2 regions of the Streptomyces kanasensis genome follow, and region 2 is predicted to be linked to the other one. Evidence: predicted binding sites of a transcription regulator. Region 2 holds the regulator's gene; the other holds the start of a gene.
The links. The regulator HrcA, encoded in region 2, represses chaperone genes, less so after heat shock. The targets are predictions, from matches to a motif close to TTNGCACTCNGNNNNNCNGAGTGCNAA.

Region 1: groL (chaperonin GroEL) is a predicted target of HrcA. The motif match lies at 2,021-2,047, and genes of this name have one in related genera.

Annotation. Positions count from the first base shown of each region.
Region 1 is NZ_JBIBSF010000005.1:115,330-121,713, reverse strand. It holds gene groL (chaperonin GroEL) at 197-1,819, opposite strand; gene ACF053_RS14645 (cold-shock protein) at 3,090-3,293, opposite strand; gene ACF053_RS14640 (MoaD/ThiS family protein) at 3,734-4,012, opposite strand; gene thrC (threonine synthase) at 4,033-5,325, opposite strand; SAM riboswitch class I at 5,344-5,492, opposite strand; gene ACF053_RS14630 (glucosyl-3-phosphoglycerate synthase) at 5,640-6,384, shown strand, end outside.
Region 2 is NZ_JBIBSF010000002.1:517,837-524,220, forward strand. It holds gene ACF053_RS07455 (AMP-dependent synthetase/ligase) at 1-210, shown strand, start outside; gene hemW (radical SAM family heme chaperone HemW) at 420-1,661, shown strand; gene ACF053_RS07465 (DUF3097 domain-containing protein) at 1,946-2,761, opposite strand; gene ACF053_RS07470 (MBL fold metallo-hydrolase) at 2,846-3,583, opposite strand; gene hrcA (heat-inducible transcriptional repressor HrcA) at 3,777-4,793, shown strand; gene dnaJ (molecular chaperone DnaJ) at 4,794-5,927, shown strand; gene ACF053_RS07485 (nitronate monooxygenase) at 6,118-6,384, shown strand, end outside.

The DNA of each region.
Region 1 (6,384 bases), on a different contig from region 2:
ATGCCCGTGCCGGGTCGGGCTCGACGGGAGCCGAGGGAGGGGGTGACGGGGCGGGGGCGGGGGCGGCGGGGACGGGGGGCGAGGGGGCGGCGGGGGCGTGACGGGTGCGGGACGGGTGCGGGTACGACGGAGGGCGGCACCCCCGCAAGAGGGGTGCCGCCCTTCGTCGTTCTGGACGGGTCCGATCCGTGAAGGATCAGAAGTCCATGTCACCGCCCGGCATGCCGCCGCCGGCCGGCGCGGCGTTCTTCTCCGGCTTGTCGGCGATGACGGCCTCGGTGGTGAGGAACAGCGCGGCGATCGACGCGGCGTTCTGCAGCGCGGAGCGCGTCACCTTGGCCGGGTCGATGATGCCCTCGGCGACCAGGTCGACGTACTCGCCGGTCGCGGCGTTCAGGCCGTGACCCGGGGTCAGGTTGCGCACCTTCTCCACCACGACACCGCCCTCGAGGCCGGCGTTGACGGCGATCTGCTTGAGCGGGGCCTCCAGGGCGGCCTTCACGGCGGCGGCACCGGTGGCCTCGTCGCCCTCCAGCTCCAGCTTGTCGAAGACGCTGGACGCCTGGAGCAGGGCCACGCCACCACCGGCGACGATGCCCTCCTCGACGGCGGCCTTGGCGTTGCGCACCGCGTCCTCGATGCGGTGCTTGCGCTCCTTGAGCTCCACCTCGGTGGCGGCGCCGGCCTTGATGACGGCCACGCCGCCGGCCAGCTTCGCGAGGCGCTCCTGGAGCTTCTCGCGGTCGTAGTCCGAGTCGGAGTTCTCGATCTCGGCGCGGATCTGGTTCACGCGGCCCGCGACCTGCTCGCTGTCACCGGCACCGTCGACGATGGTCGTCTCGTCCTTGGTGATGACGACCTTGCGGGCGCGGCCCAGGAGGTCGAGACCGGCGTTGTCCAGCTTGAGGCCGACCTCCTCGGAGATGACCTGGCCACCGGTGAGGATGGCGATGTCGCCGAGCATGGCCTTGCGGCGGTCGCCGAAGCCCGGGGCCTTGACGGCGACGGACTTGAACGTGCCGCGGATCTTGTTGACGACCAGCGTGGACAGGGCCTCGCCCTCGACGTCCTCGGCGATGATCAGCAGCGGCTTGCCGGACTGCATGACCTTCTCCAGCAGCGGGAGGAGGTCCTTCACCGCGGAGACCTTGGAGTTGACGATGAGGATGTAGGGGTCCTCGAGGACGGCCTCCATGCGCTCCATGTCGGTCGCGAAGTACGCCGAGATGTAACCCTTGTCGAAGCGCATACCTTCGGTGAGCTCGAGCTCGAGCCCGAAGGTGTTGGACTCCTCGACGGTGATGACGCCTTCCTTGCCGACCTTGTCCATGGCCTCGGCGATGAGCTCGCCGATCTGGGTGTCGGCGGCGGAGATGGACGCGGTGGAGGCGATCTGCTCCTTCGTCTCCACGTCCTTCGCCTGCTCCAGCAGCGCACCGGAGACGGCCTCGACGGCCTTCTCGATGCCGCGCTTCAGGGCCATCGGGTTGGCGCCGGCGGCGACGTTGCGCAGACCCTCGCGGACGAGCGCCTGGGCGAGGACGGTCGCGGTGGTCGTACCGTCACCGGCGACGTCGTCCGTCTTCTTGGCGACTTCCTTGACCAGCTCGGCGCCGATCTTCTCGTACGGGTCCTCGAGCTCGATCTCCTTGGCGATGGACACACCATCGTTGGTGATCGTGGGGGCGCCCCACTTCTTCTCGAGGACGACGTTGCGACCCTTGGGACCAAGGGTGACCTTGACGGCGTCGGCGAGCTGGTTCATCCCGCGCTCGAGACCGCGCCGTGCCTCCTCGTCGAACGCGATGATCTTGGCCATGTGAAGTGGTCCTCCCGGACTGATGGGGTCTCCCCTGCTCGGACGCAGTAGAGAGCTTGGGGAAGGATTGCTCCGGACCGCGCTGGCGCCCGCGACGGACGGCCCGTGTGCCGCGTGGTTCCCTGCCCCACGCCGCCCTGCGGGCCTCACCCACGAGGTCCTTGGTTGTCACTCTCACTCTCAGAGTGCTAATGCCAATGATTAGCACTCGCCCTAGGAGAGTGCAAGCGCCCCACCCCGGGACGGGGCCTGCGATCGCCCTCCGCGAACCACCCCGCGCGCCCCCACCGGACGTGCGCGCGGGGCGCGTCCACCGGCGCCGGCGCGCACCCGGGGACCACCGGGGCGCGGCCCCGCCCCGGACACCACCGGGCACCGGCACCCCTGCCGGCCGGCACCGCGCGGGCCCGGCAGGGGTGCCGGAGGCGCCCCGCGGCGGGGCACCAAAGCCCGCGCCCCCACGGCGGGGCCACCGCCGCCCCACGCGCACGACGCGCACGACGCGGGTCGGACGGAGCCGGCGTTCGCCGGACACGGCCGCGGACCACGCCGCGCGGCCGGGCACGGGCACCGGCGCGCGGCACACGGGAACGGGCACGGCACGCGGGCGACGGGGCCACGGACCCCGTCCGGTACGGGCGGTGGGGGCGTACGAACCTGGGGCGTGCGCACCGGAGGGGCGCGCCCGCCGAGGGGGCGGCCCCGCACCGCTCACCCCTCACACACCCGGCGGCCGGCGGGCTCGTACGGGCCGGGGGCGCACGAACCTGGCGCGTACGCGCCGACGGGGCGCGCCCGCCGAGGGGGCGCGGCCTCGCACCGCCCGCCCTCAGGCACCCCGGGTGCGACCCCCGCGCGGCCGCAGGGCGTGCCGGCCGGGCGCATCGACCTGGGGGCTTGCCCGTCAGCCGGGGCGGCCCCGTAGCACCCACCCCCACCCACCCGGGCGGCGCGACCCCGCGCGGCGGTGGGGGCGTACCGGCCGGGGCGTACCGGCCAAGGGCACGGCCCCGCGCCGCTCACCCTCACAACCCCGGGTGCGAACCCGCGTGGCGGCCTGGAGCGCCCCGTCCGGCACCGGGCAGTGCGCGGCATCCGGCACCGGCCGTCGCGGCACCGGCCGTGCGCGGCACCCGGGCGTGCGCGGGCGCGGTTCGGGCCCGGTCCGGGCGCGGGGGACCTGCCGGTCCCCGGGACGGGCGGAGGGCCCGCACCCCGGTGCCGGGGTGCGGGCCCTCCGTCGCCATGCCGTTGGCCGGACGCGTCGTACCTAGACGGCGATCTTGACCATGTCCGCCTGCGGACCCTTCTGACCCTGCGAGATCTCGAACTCGACCCGCTGGCCCTCCTCAAGGGTGCGGTACCCATCCATCTGGATCGCGCTGTAGTGGACGAAAACATCCGCACCACCGTCGACCGCGATGAAGCCGTACCCCTTCTCCGCGTTGAACCACTTGACGGTGCCCTGAGCCATGCCTAACTCCCCTATTACTGGCCCTTGCACAGGACCGCACTTCGCGGACCCGGGTCAGACCTCGCCCACTGACCGAACCCCTGGCTCTCCGAGCCGGGGACGCCCCAGGAGCGTGCGCCGGAACGCGTCGACCGCGGCTGAATGTATCTGCCCAACTGCCCTCTGCAACAGGTCAATCGGACGAGAATTCCGAGCACCGGCGAAGGGAGAACCTGTCCACAATGGTCATAACCCCGGGCAAGTCGGGCCGGGCAAACGGCGCAAAGTTCGCAAGAAACGACGCTACTTTGGCTACATCTTGTCGCGGCCGGGCGCATTCTCATATGCACGTGGCACAGGCGGCGGCGGGGACTTCCCCAACCCTACCGCGCTCAACCATGCAGAATTGCCCCCTCCGCTTTTGTCGGCGGAGGGGGCAACGGAGAAAAGCGGAAGGGAACTCAGCAACCGCCCGCTACCGCCGGAATGATCGAGACGCCCGCGCCGTCGGGGGTCGACGTGGCGAGCCCGCCCTCGAAGCGGACGTCGTCGTCGTTGACGTAGACGTTCACAAAGCGGCGCAGCTGCCCCTGGTCGTCGAGGACGCGCGCGGCGATGCCCGGGTGGTTCTTCTCCAGGGACTCGATGACCTCGGCGAGGGTGGCCCCCTCGGCCTCGACCTCGGACCGGCCGTCCGTGTACGTGCGGAGGATGGTGGGGATGCGGACGTTGACGCTCATGTTTCGTGTCTCCCGGGGGGTCAGTGGGCGAGGCCGGCGTCCCGGAACGCGTCCAGGCTCGGGCGGATGGTCGCGGTGGGACCGGTCGTCGGGGCGACCGCGTCCAGGGTCTTGAGGCCGTCGCCGGTGTTGAGGACGACGGTGGTGAGGGTCGGGTCGAGGAGGCCCTGCTCGACGAGCTTGCGCGTCACGCCCACCGTCACGCCGCCCGCCGTCTCGGCGAAGATGCCCTCGGTGCGGGCCAGCAGCTTGATCGCGTCGACGACCTGCGCGTCGTCGACGTCCTCCACCGCGCCGCCGGTGCGGCGGGCGATGTCGAGGACGTACGGTCCGTCCGCCGGGTTGCCGATGGCGAGCGACTTGGCGATCGTGTTCGGCTTCTGCGGGCGCACGACGTCGTGGCCGGCCTTGAAGGCGGCCGACACCGGGGAGCAGCCCTCCGCCTGGGCGCCGAAGATCCTGTACGGCTTGTCCTCGACCAGGCCCAGCCGGATCAGCTCCTGCAGCCCCTTGTCGATCTTCGTCAGCTGCGAGCCGGACGCGATCGGGATCACCAGCTGGTCGGGGAGCCGCCACCCGAGCTGCTCGCAGATCTCGTACGCGAGGGTCTTGGAGCCCTCGGCGTAGTACGGGCGGAGGTTGACGTTGACGAAGCCCCAGCCCTCGCCGAGCGGGTCGCCGATGAGCTCCGAGCAGAAGCGGTTGACGTCGTCGTACGTGCCCTCGATGCCGACGAGGTCGCCGCCGTAGACCGCGGCCATGACGACCTTGCCCTGCTCCAGGTCGTGCGGGATGAACACGCACGAGCGGAAGCCGGCGCGGGCGGCGGCGGCGCCCACCGCGCCCGCGAGGTTGCCCGTGGAGGAGCAGGACAGGGTGGTGAAGCCGAAGGCGCGGGCGGCCTCCAGGGCCTGGGCGACCACGCGGTCCTTGAAGGAGTGGGTCGGGTTCCCGGAGTCGTCCTTGACGAACAGCTTGCCGGGCTCGACGCCCAGCTCGCGGGCGAGGTTGTCGGCCCGCACGAGGGGCGTCCAGCCGGGGTTCAGGTTGGGCTTGTCGGCGACGTCGGCCGGGACGGGCAGGAGGGGGGCGTAGCGCCAGATGTTGGCCGGGCCGGCCTCGATCCGCTTGCGCAGCTCCTCCGGGTCGCCGGCCGGGAGGTGGTAGGCCACTTCGAGGGGGCCGAAACAGAACTCGCAGGCGAAGATCGGGCCGAGCGCGAAGCGCTCACCGCATTCGCGACAGGAGAGTCCGGCGGCGGGGCCGAGGTCGACGGAGGTGGCGCTGGTGGGTGCGGTGGTCTGCACAGCCATGGGAGGCGAGGCCCTTTCTCCTCATCTTTCTCACTGGCGTCTTTCGCCGTGAGACGGATTTGGCACCTTCCCTAGCCGGGGACCTCGCGGCACGTGCGCGTGCGAGACCGACTGGAGGGTTGCCGGGGCTTCATCGGGCCGTTTCCCTCTGCCCCTCTGGATGAGCGGTATGTGGTTGTCGGCGTGGGACCCCGGCATGCGGGCGTCTCACGCGTTGTTCAAGACTGTAACCGAAGGGGCCGGCGTCCGAGAGGGGCGTCCGACCTACGAGATGGATCACCTGCGGTTATGGAACGACCCGAGGAGAGGCGCGCGTGCTGGAAGAGGTGGAGCGCTGGCTGGAGCGGCGGTCCTGGTCCGTGGCCGACCGGCCCCTGGACCGGCTGCTCGCCGCCAAGCGGGCCCGCGGCACGACGGTGAGCGTCGTCCTGCCCGCGCTGGACGAGGAGGCGACGGTCGGCGAGATCGTCACCGTGATCCGGCGGGAGCTGATGTCGGAGGCGGTGCCGCTCGTCGACGAGCTCGTCGTCCTCGACTCCGGCTCGACCGACCGCACGGCCGAGGTCGCCGCGGCGGCCGGCGCGCGCGTGGTGGCGCGGGACGACGTGCTGCCGCGGATACCCGCCGTCCCGGGCAAGGGCGAGGTGCTGTGGCGCTCCCTGCTGGTGACCGGCGGGGACGTGGTGTGCTTCGTCGACGCCGACCTGCGCGAGTTCCGCGCCGACTTCGTGACGGGCATCATGGGGCCGCTGCTCACCGACCCGGACGTCGAGTTCGTGAAGGCCACGTACGACCGGCCGCTCGGCTCCGGACCGGCCGCCGGGCAGGGCGGACGGGTGACGGAGCTGGTCGCGCGGCCCCTGCTGAACCTGCACTGGCCGCAGCTGGCCGGGTTCGTCCAGCCGCTCGGCGGGGAGTACGCGGCCCGCCGCTCGCTGCTGGAGCGGCTGCCCTTCCCGGTGGGGTACGGCGTGGAACTGGCGCTGCTGGTGGACGCGCTGCACCTGGTGGGGCTGGACGCGCTGGCGCAGGTCGACGTGGGCGTGCGCCTCCACCGCC
Region 2 (6,384 bases):
CAGGTCGAGGAGATGGTCCAGGGCTACGTCGACCGGCTGAACGAGGGCCTGCAGCGCTGGCAGACGATCAAGAAGTTCCGGCTGCTGCCGCGTGACCTCGACGTCGAGCACGGCGAGCTCACGCCCAGCCTCAAGCTGAAGCGGCCGGTGGTGGAGCGCGAGTACAAGAACCTCATCGAGGAGATGTACGAGGGCGCCCGCGAGGCCTGACACGGGCGAGCGCCCGGCCCGGCCCGGTCCCGCGCGGCCCCACGGGCAGGGCGGGCAGGGCGGGCGGCCGGGTGCGGGGCCACGGGCCCCGCACCCGCACGGCGGCGGCGCACGAGGCCGTGACGGGCGGGGCGGTGACGGGCGGGCGCGCGGGGTGACCGCTGGGCCGCCGTCCGCCCGTGAACCGTCCCGCCCGGCGGTGACGGACAATGGACCCCATGCCTTCCGTACTGCCCGATGGTGAGCCCATGCCCGAGGACGGGGCGCTGCCCCCGTCCGCCCTGCACGGGGGCGCGGACCGGCCGCTCGGGTTCTACCTGCACGTGCCGTACTGCGCCACCCGCTGCGGCTACTGCGACTTCAACACCTACACCGCCACCGAGCTGCGCGGCTCCGGCGGCGTGCTCGCCTCGCGCGACAACTACGCGGAGACCCTCGTCGACGAGGTGCGGCTCGCCCGCAAGGTCCTCGGCGACGACCCCCGCCCGGTGCGGACGGTCTTCGTCGGCGGCGGTACGCCCACACTGCTCGCCGCCGCGGACCTCGTGCGCATGCTCGGCGCGATCCGCGACGAGTTCGGGCTCGCCGACGACGCGGAGATCACCACGGAGGCCAACCCGGAGTCCGTCGACCCGGCCTACCTGGCGGCCCTGCGCGAGGGCGGCTTCAACCGGATCTCCTTCGGCATGCAGAGCGCCCGGCAGCACGTCCTGAAGGTCCTCGACCGCACGCACACGCCCGGCCGCCCGGAGGCGTGTGTCGCCGAGGCCCGCGCCGCCGGCTTCGACCACGTCAACCTGGACCTCATCTACGGCACCCCCGGGGAGAGTGACGACGACTGGCGGGCCTCGCTCGAGGCGGCCGTCGGCGCGGGCCCGGACCACGTCTCCGCGTACGCGCTGATCGTCGAGGAGGGCACCCGGCTCGCCCGCCGGATCCGGCGCGGCGAGGTGCCGATGACGGACGACGACGTGCACGCCGACCGCTACCTGATCGCCGACTCGGTCCTCGCCGACGCCGGGTACGCGTGGTACGAGGTCTCCAATTGGGCGACCTCCGAGGCGGGCCGCTGCCTGCACAACGAGCTGTACTGGCGGGGCGCCGACTGGTGGGGCGCGGGCCCCGGCGCGCACAGCCACGTCGGCGGGGTCCGCTGGTGGAACGTGAAGCACCCCGGCGCCTACGCCGCCGCCCTCGCGGAGGGCCGTTCGCCCGGCGCGGGGCGGGAGCTGCTGTCGGACGAGGACCGGCGCGTCGAGCGGGTCCTGCTGGAGCTGCGCCTGCTGGACGGCTGCCCGCTGTCGCTGCTGCGGCCCGCCGGGCTGGCCGCAGCCGAGCGCGCGGTCGGCGACGGGCTGCTGGAGCCCGCGCCGTACGCGGAGGGCCGCGCCGTCCTCACCCTGCGCGGGCGGCTCCTCGCCGACGCGGTGGTACGGGACCTGGTCGACTGACCGCCCCGCCCACCGCCGGCACCGGGCCCGCCCACCGCCGGCACCGGCCGCACCCACGGCAGCACCACCGGGGCGCACCCACGGCGGCACCGACCAGCACCGACCGGCGCCGGCCCGCAGTCACGGCAGCACCGACCAGCCCGAGCCGGCGACCGGCTCGCCGTCACCTCCCGCCGGCGCCGCCCTCCGCCGCACCGGCTCGTCACCACGCGCCGTCGCGGCCGGGGCCGGGCCCACCCGCCGCACCGACCCGGCCGGGCCGTCGCGGCGGGTGGGCCCGGCCCTCACCCGCCGTGCGTGCCGACCGTCACGTGGTCGATGAGCCGCTCGACGGCCCCGAGCAGCTCCGGCTCCAGGTCCCGGTAGGAGCGCACCGCGCCGAGGATCCGCTGCCAGGCCGCGCCGGTGTTCTCCGGCCAGCCCAGGGCCCGGCACACGCCCGTCTTCCAGTCCTCGCCGCGCGGCACCGCCGGCCAGGCGGGGATGCCCAGCGACGACGGCTTCACGGCCTGCCACACGTCCACGTACGGGTGCCCGACGACCAGGACGTGCGGGTCCGTCACCGACGCGGCGATCCGTGACTCCTTCGAGCCGGGCACGAGGTGGTCCACCAGCACCCCGAGCCGGGCGTCCGGGCCGGGGCGGAAGTCGCGCACGATCGCCGGCAGGTCGTCGACGCCCTCCAGGTACTCGACGACCACGCCCTCGATGCGCAGGTCGTCACCCCACACCCGCTCCACCAGCTCGGCGTCGTGGCGCCCCTCGACGTAGATCCGCCCCGCCCGCGCCACACGGGCCCGCGCCCCGGGCACGGCCAGGGAGCCGGACGCCGTGCGCGACGGCCGCGCGGGAGCGCCGGAGGCCGGCCGGACCAGCGTCACCACGCGGCCCTCCAGCAGGAACCCGCGCGGTGCCAGCGGGAAGACCCGGTGCTTGCCGAACCGGTCCTCCAGGGTCACCGTCCCCGCCTCGCACCGGACCACCGCCCCGCAGAAGCCGCTGCCCGCCTCCTCGACCACCAGGTCCGGCTCGGCCGGCACCTCCGGCACGGGGGCCGGCTTCTTCCAGGACGGGGTCAGATCGGGGTCGTAACGGCGCATGACTCTCTCGGCTCCGGGTGCGTGACGGGCGCCGACCCGCCCCGGGGACGTCCCCCGGGCGCGGCGGCGCGCACGCGCCCGACGCTACGACACGGCGAACCGCCGGGCCAGCTCATCGCGTTGGGCGCGTACGAACGCGGCGTCGACCACCGCCCCGTGCCCCGGCACGTACGCGGCGTCCTCACCGCCCAGCCGAAGCAGCCGGTCCAGCGCGGCCGGCCAGCGGGAGGGCAGGGCGTCCGGCCCCGCCTGCGGCTCGCCCGACTCCTCGACGAGGTCCCCGCAGAAGACCACCCCGGGCGGCGCGTCCCCCTCCGCGCCCGGCACCAGCAGCGCCAGGTCCTGGCCGGTGTGGCCGGGGCCGGCGTTCGCCAGCAGCACCCGGCAGTCCCCGAGGTCGAGCGTCCACTCGGCGCACACCAGGTGGTGCGGGTGCACCAGCACGTCCACCGCCTCGCCGGCCTCCCGCTCGGACACGCCCTCCCGCACGGCGTCGGCCCGCAGCGCGTCCCGCTCCCGGACCAGCACCTCGTCGAGCCCCATCGCCCCGAACACCTGAGCACCCGCGAACGCCGCCGCGCCCAGCACGTGGTCGAAGTGCGGGTGGCTGAGTGCGATGTGCGTCACGCGGCGGCCGCCCAGCAACCCCTGCACCTCACCGCGGAGCGCGGCGCCCTCGCGCAGCGTCGACCCCGCGTCGAACAGCAGGACCGCCGCCTCGCCGACGACGAGCCCCACGGTGGCGTCCCAGCCCGGGAGCCGCCTGCGGCCCACGCCCGGGGCGAGGCGCTCCCATCCGAACTCTTCCCAAGCGACGTCCATGCCTCGACGCTATCGGCAACGCCCCCGCCCGGCGCGCGGTACCGTGAGCGGCCGCCGCGCCCATCGGGCACGACGCATCGCCCTTGCCAGGCATTGACCTCGGCGCCGTACACTGGCCGCGGGGATGACTGGCACTCGGACGCGAAGAGTGCCAGCAGACGTCAGCAGACCGAAAGCCAGCTGGAGGTGCGCCGTGCTCAGTGAACGCAGACTCGAGGTACTGCGCGCCATCGTCCAGGACTACGTCGGTACGGAGGAGCCCGTCGGCTCCAAGGCGCTCACCGAGCGGCACAACCTCGGCGTGTCACCGGCCACCGTGCGCAACGACATGGCGGTGCTGGAGGACGAGGGCTTCATCGCCCAGCCCCACACCAGCGCCGGCCGCATCCCCACGGACAAGGGCTACCGCCTCTTCGTCGACAGGCTCGCCGGCGTCAAGCCGCTGTCGTCACCGGAGCGCCGGGCCATCCAGAACTTCCTGGAGGGCGCGGTCGACCTCGACGACGTCGTGGGCCGGACGGTACGGCTGCTCGCGCAGCTGACCCGCCAGGTCGCGGTCGTGCAGTACCCGTCGCTGACCCGGTCCACCGTGCGCCACGTCGAGCTGCTGTCGCTGGCCCCGGCCCGGCTGATGCTCGTCCTGATCACGGACACCGGACGGGTCGAGCAGCGCATGGTCGACTGCCCCGCCCCGATCGGTGAGACGTCCGTCGCCGACCTGCGCGCCCGGCTCAACAGCCGGGTCGTCGGACGGCGCTTCGCGGACGTGCCGCAGCTGGTGCAGGACCTGCCGGAGTCCTTCGAGGCGGAGGACCGCGGCACGGTCTCCACGGTGCTCTCCACGCTGCTGGAGACGCTGGTGGAGGAGACCGAGGAGCGCCTGGTGATCGGCGGGACCGCCAATCTCACGCGCTTCGGGCACGACTTCCCGCTGACGATCCGGCCGGTGCTGGAGGCGCTTGAGGAGCAGGTCGTGCTCCTCAAGCTGCTCGGCGAGGCGACGGACCCGGCCATGACCGTGCGCATCGGGCACGAGAACGCCCACGAGGGGCTGAACTCCACGTCCGTCGTCGCGGTCGGTTACGGTTCGGGCGGCGAGGCGGTCGCCAAACTCGGCGTGGTCGGACCGACCCGCATGGACTACCCCGGAACGATGGGAGCGGTACGCGCAGTGGCACGTTACGTCGGACAGATCCTGGCGGAGTCGTAAGTGGCCACGGACTACTACGCCGTACTCGGCGTGCGCCGCGACGCGTCCCAGGACGAGATCAAGAAGGCGTTCCGGAGGCTCGCGCGCGAGCTGCATCCGGACGTGAACCCCGATCCGAAGACGCAGGAGCGGTTCAAGGAGATCAACGCCGCCTACGAGGTGCTGTCGGACCCGCAGAAGAAGCAGGTCTACGACCTCGGCGGCGACCCCCTGGCGGGCGGCGCCGGTGGCGCGGGCGGCTTCGGCGCGGGCGGCTTCGGGAACTTCTCCGACATCATGGACGCCTTCTTCGGCACGGCGTCCCAGCGCGGCCCCCGGTCACGGACCCGGCGCGGCCAGGACGCGATGATCCGGCTGGAGATCGAGCTCGACGAGGCGGCCTTCGGCACGACGAAGGACATCCAGGTCGACACGGCCGTCGTGTGCACCACCTGCTCCGGCGAGGGCGCCGCGCCCGGCACCTCGGCGCAGACGTGCGACATGTGCCGCGGCCGGGGTGAGGTGTCGCAGGTGACGCGGTCCTTCCTGGGCCAGGTCATGACGTCCCGCCCCTGCCCCCAGTGCCAGGGCTTCGGCACGGTCGTGCCGACGCCGTGCCCCGAGTGCGCGGGCGACGGCCGGGTGCGGTCCCGCCGCACGCTCACGGTCAAGATCCCTGCCGGTGTCGACAACGGCACGCGCATCCAGCTGGCCGGCGAGGGCGAGGTCGGCCCCGGCGGCGGCCCGGCGGGCGATCTGTACGTCGAGATCCACGAGCTGCCGCACCCGGTGTTCCAGCGGCGCGGCGACGACCTGCACTGCACGGTCACCATCCCGATGACGGCGGGCGCGCTCGGCACGAAGGTGCCGCTGGAGACGCTCGACGGGGTCGAGGAGGTCGACATCCGGCCGGGTACGCAGTCCGGCCAGTCGATCCCGCTGCACGGCCGGGGCGTCACGCACCTGCGGGGCGGCGGCCGCGGCGACCTGATCGTCCACGTCGAGGTGCAGACGCCGAGCAAGCTCGACGCCGAGCAGGAGCGCCTGCTGCGGGAGCTGGCGGAGCTGCGCGGGGAGGAGCGGCCCACCGGCCAGTTCGCCCCCGGCCAGCAGGGCCTGTTCTCCCGGCTGAAGGACGCGTTCAACGGGCGCTAGCCCACGCGCGTGACGGCTCCCCGCGGCGTCGCGGGGAGCCCCCGCCCGGACCCGCGGGCGCCCCGCGCGGAGCGGCCCGCCGGAGGCGCGGGGGCTTCGGGTGGCGGCCTCCGCCAGGTCCGGCGCGCCGCTCCGTGACGGGCGGAACAGGGGATTCGGCGCGTGCGCGGGGGCGTGACACCATGCGTGCATGCCCTCCGCGCTGACCGATCTCTGCCCCCACCCGATCGTGCAGGCCCCCATGGCCGGTGGCGCCTCCTGCCCCCCGCTCGTCGCCGCCGTCTGCGAGGCGGGCGGCCTCGGGTTCCTCGCCGCCGGCTACAAGACGGCCGACGGCATGTACCAGGAGGTCCAGCAGGTCCGCGCGCTGACCGCGCGCCCCTTCGGCGTCAACCTGTTCATGCCGCAGCCCGGCCAGGCCGACCCCGCCGCCGTCGAGGTCTACCGCCACCAGCTG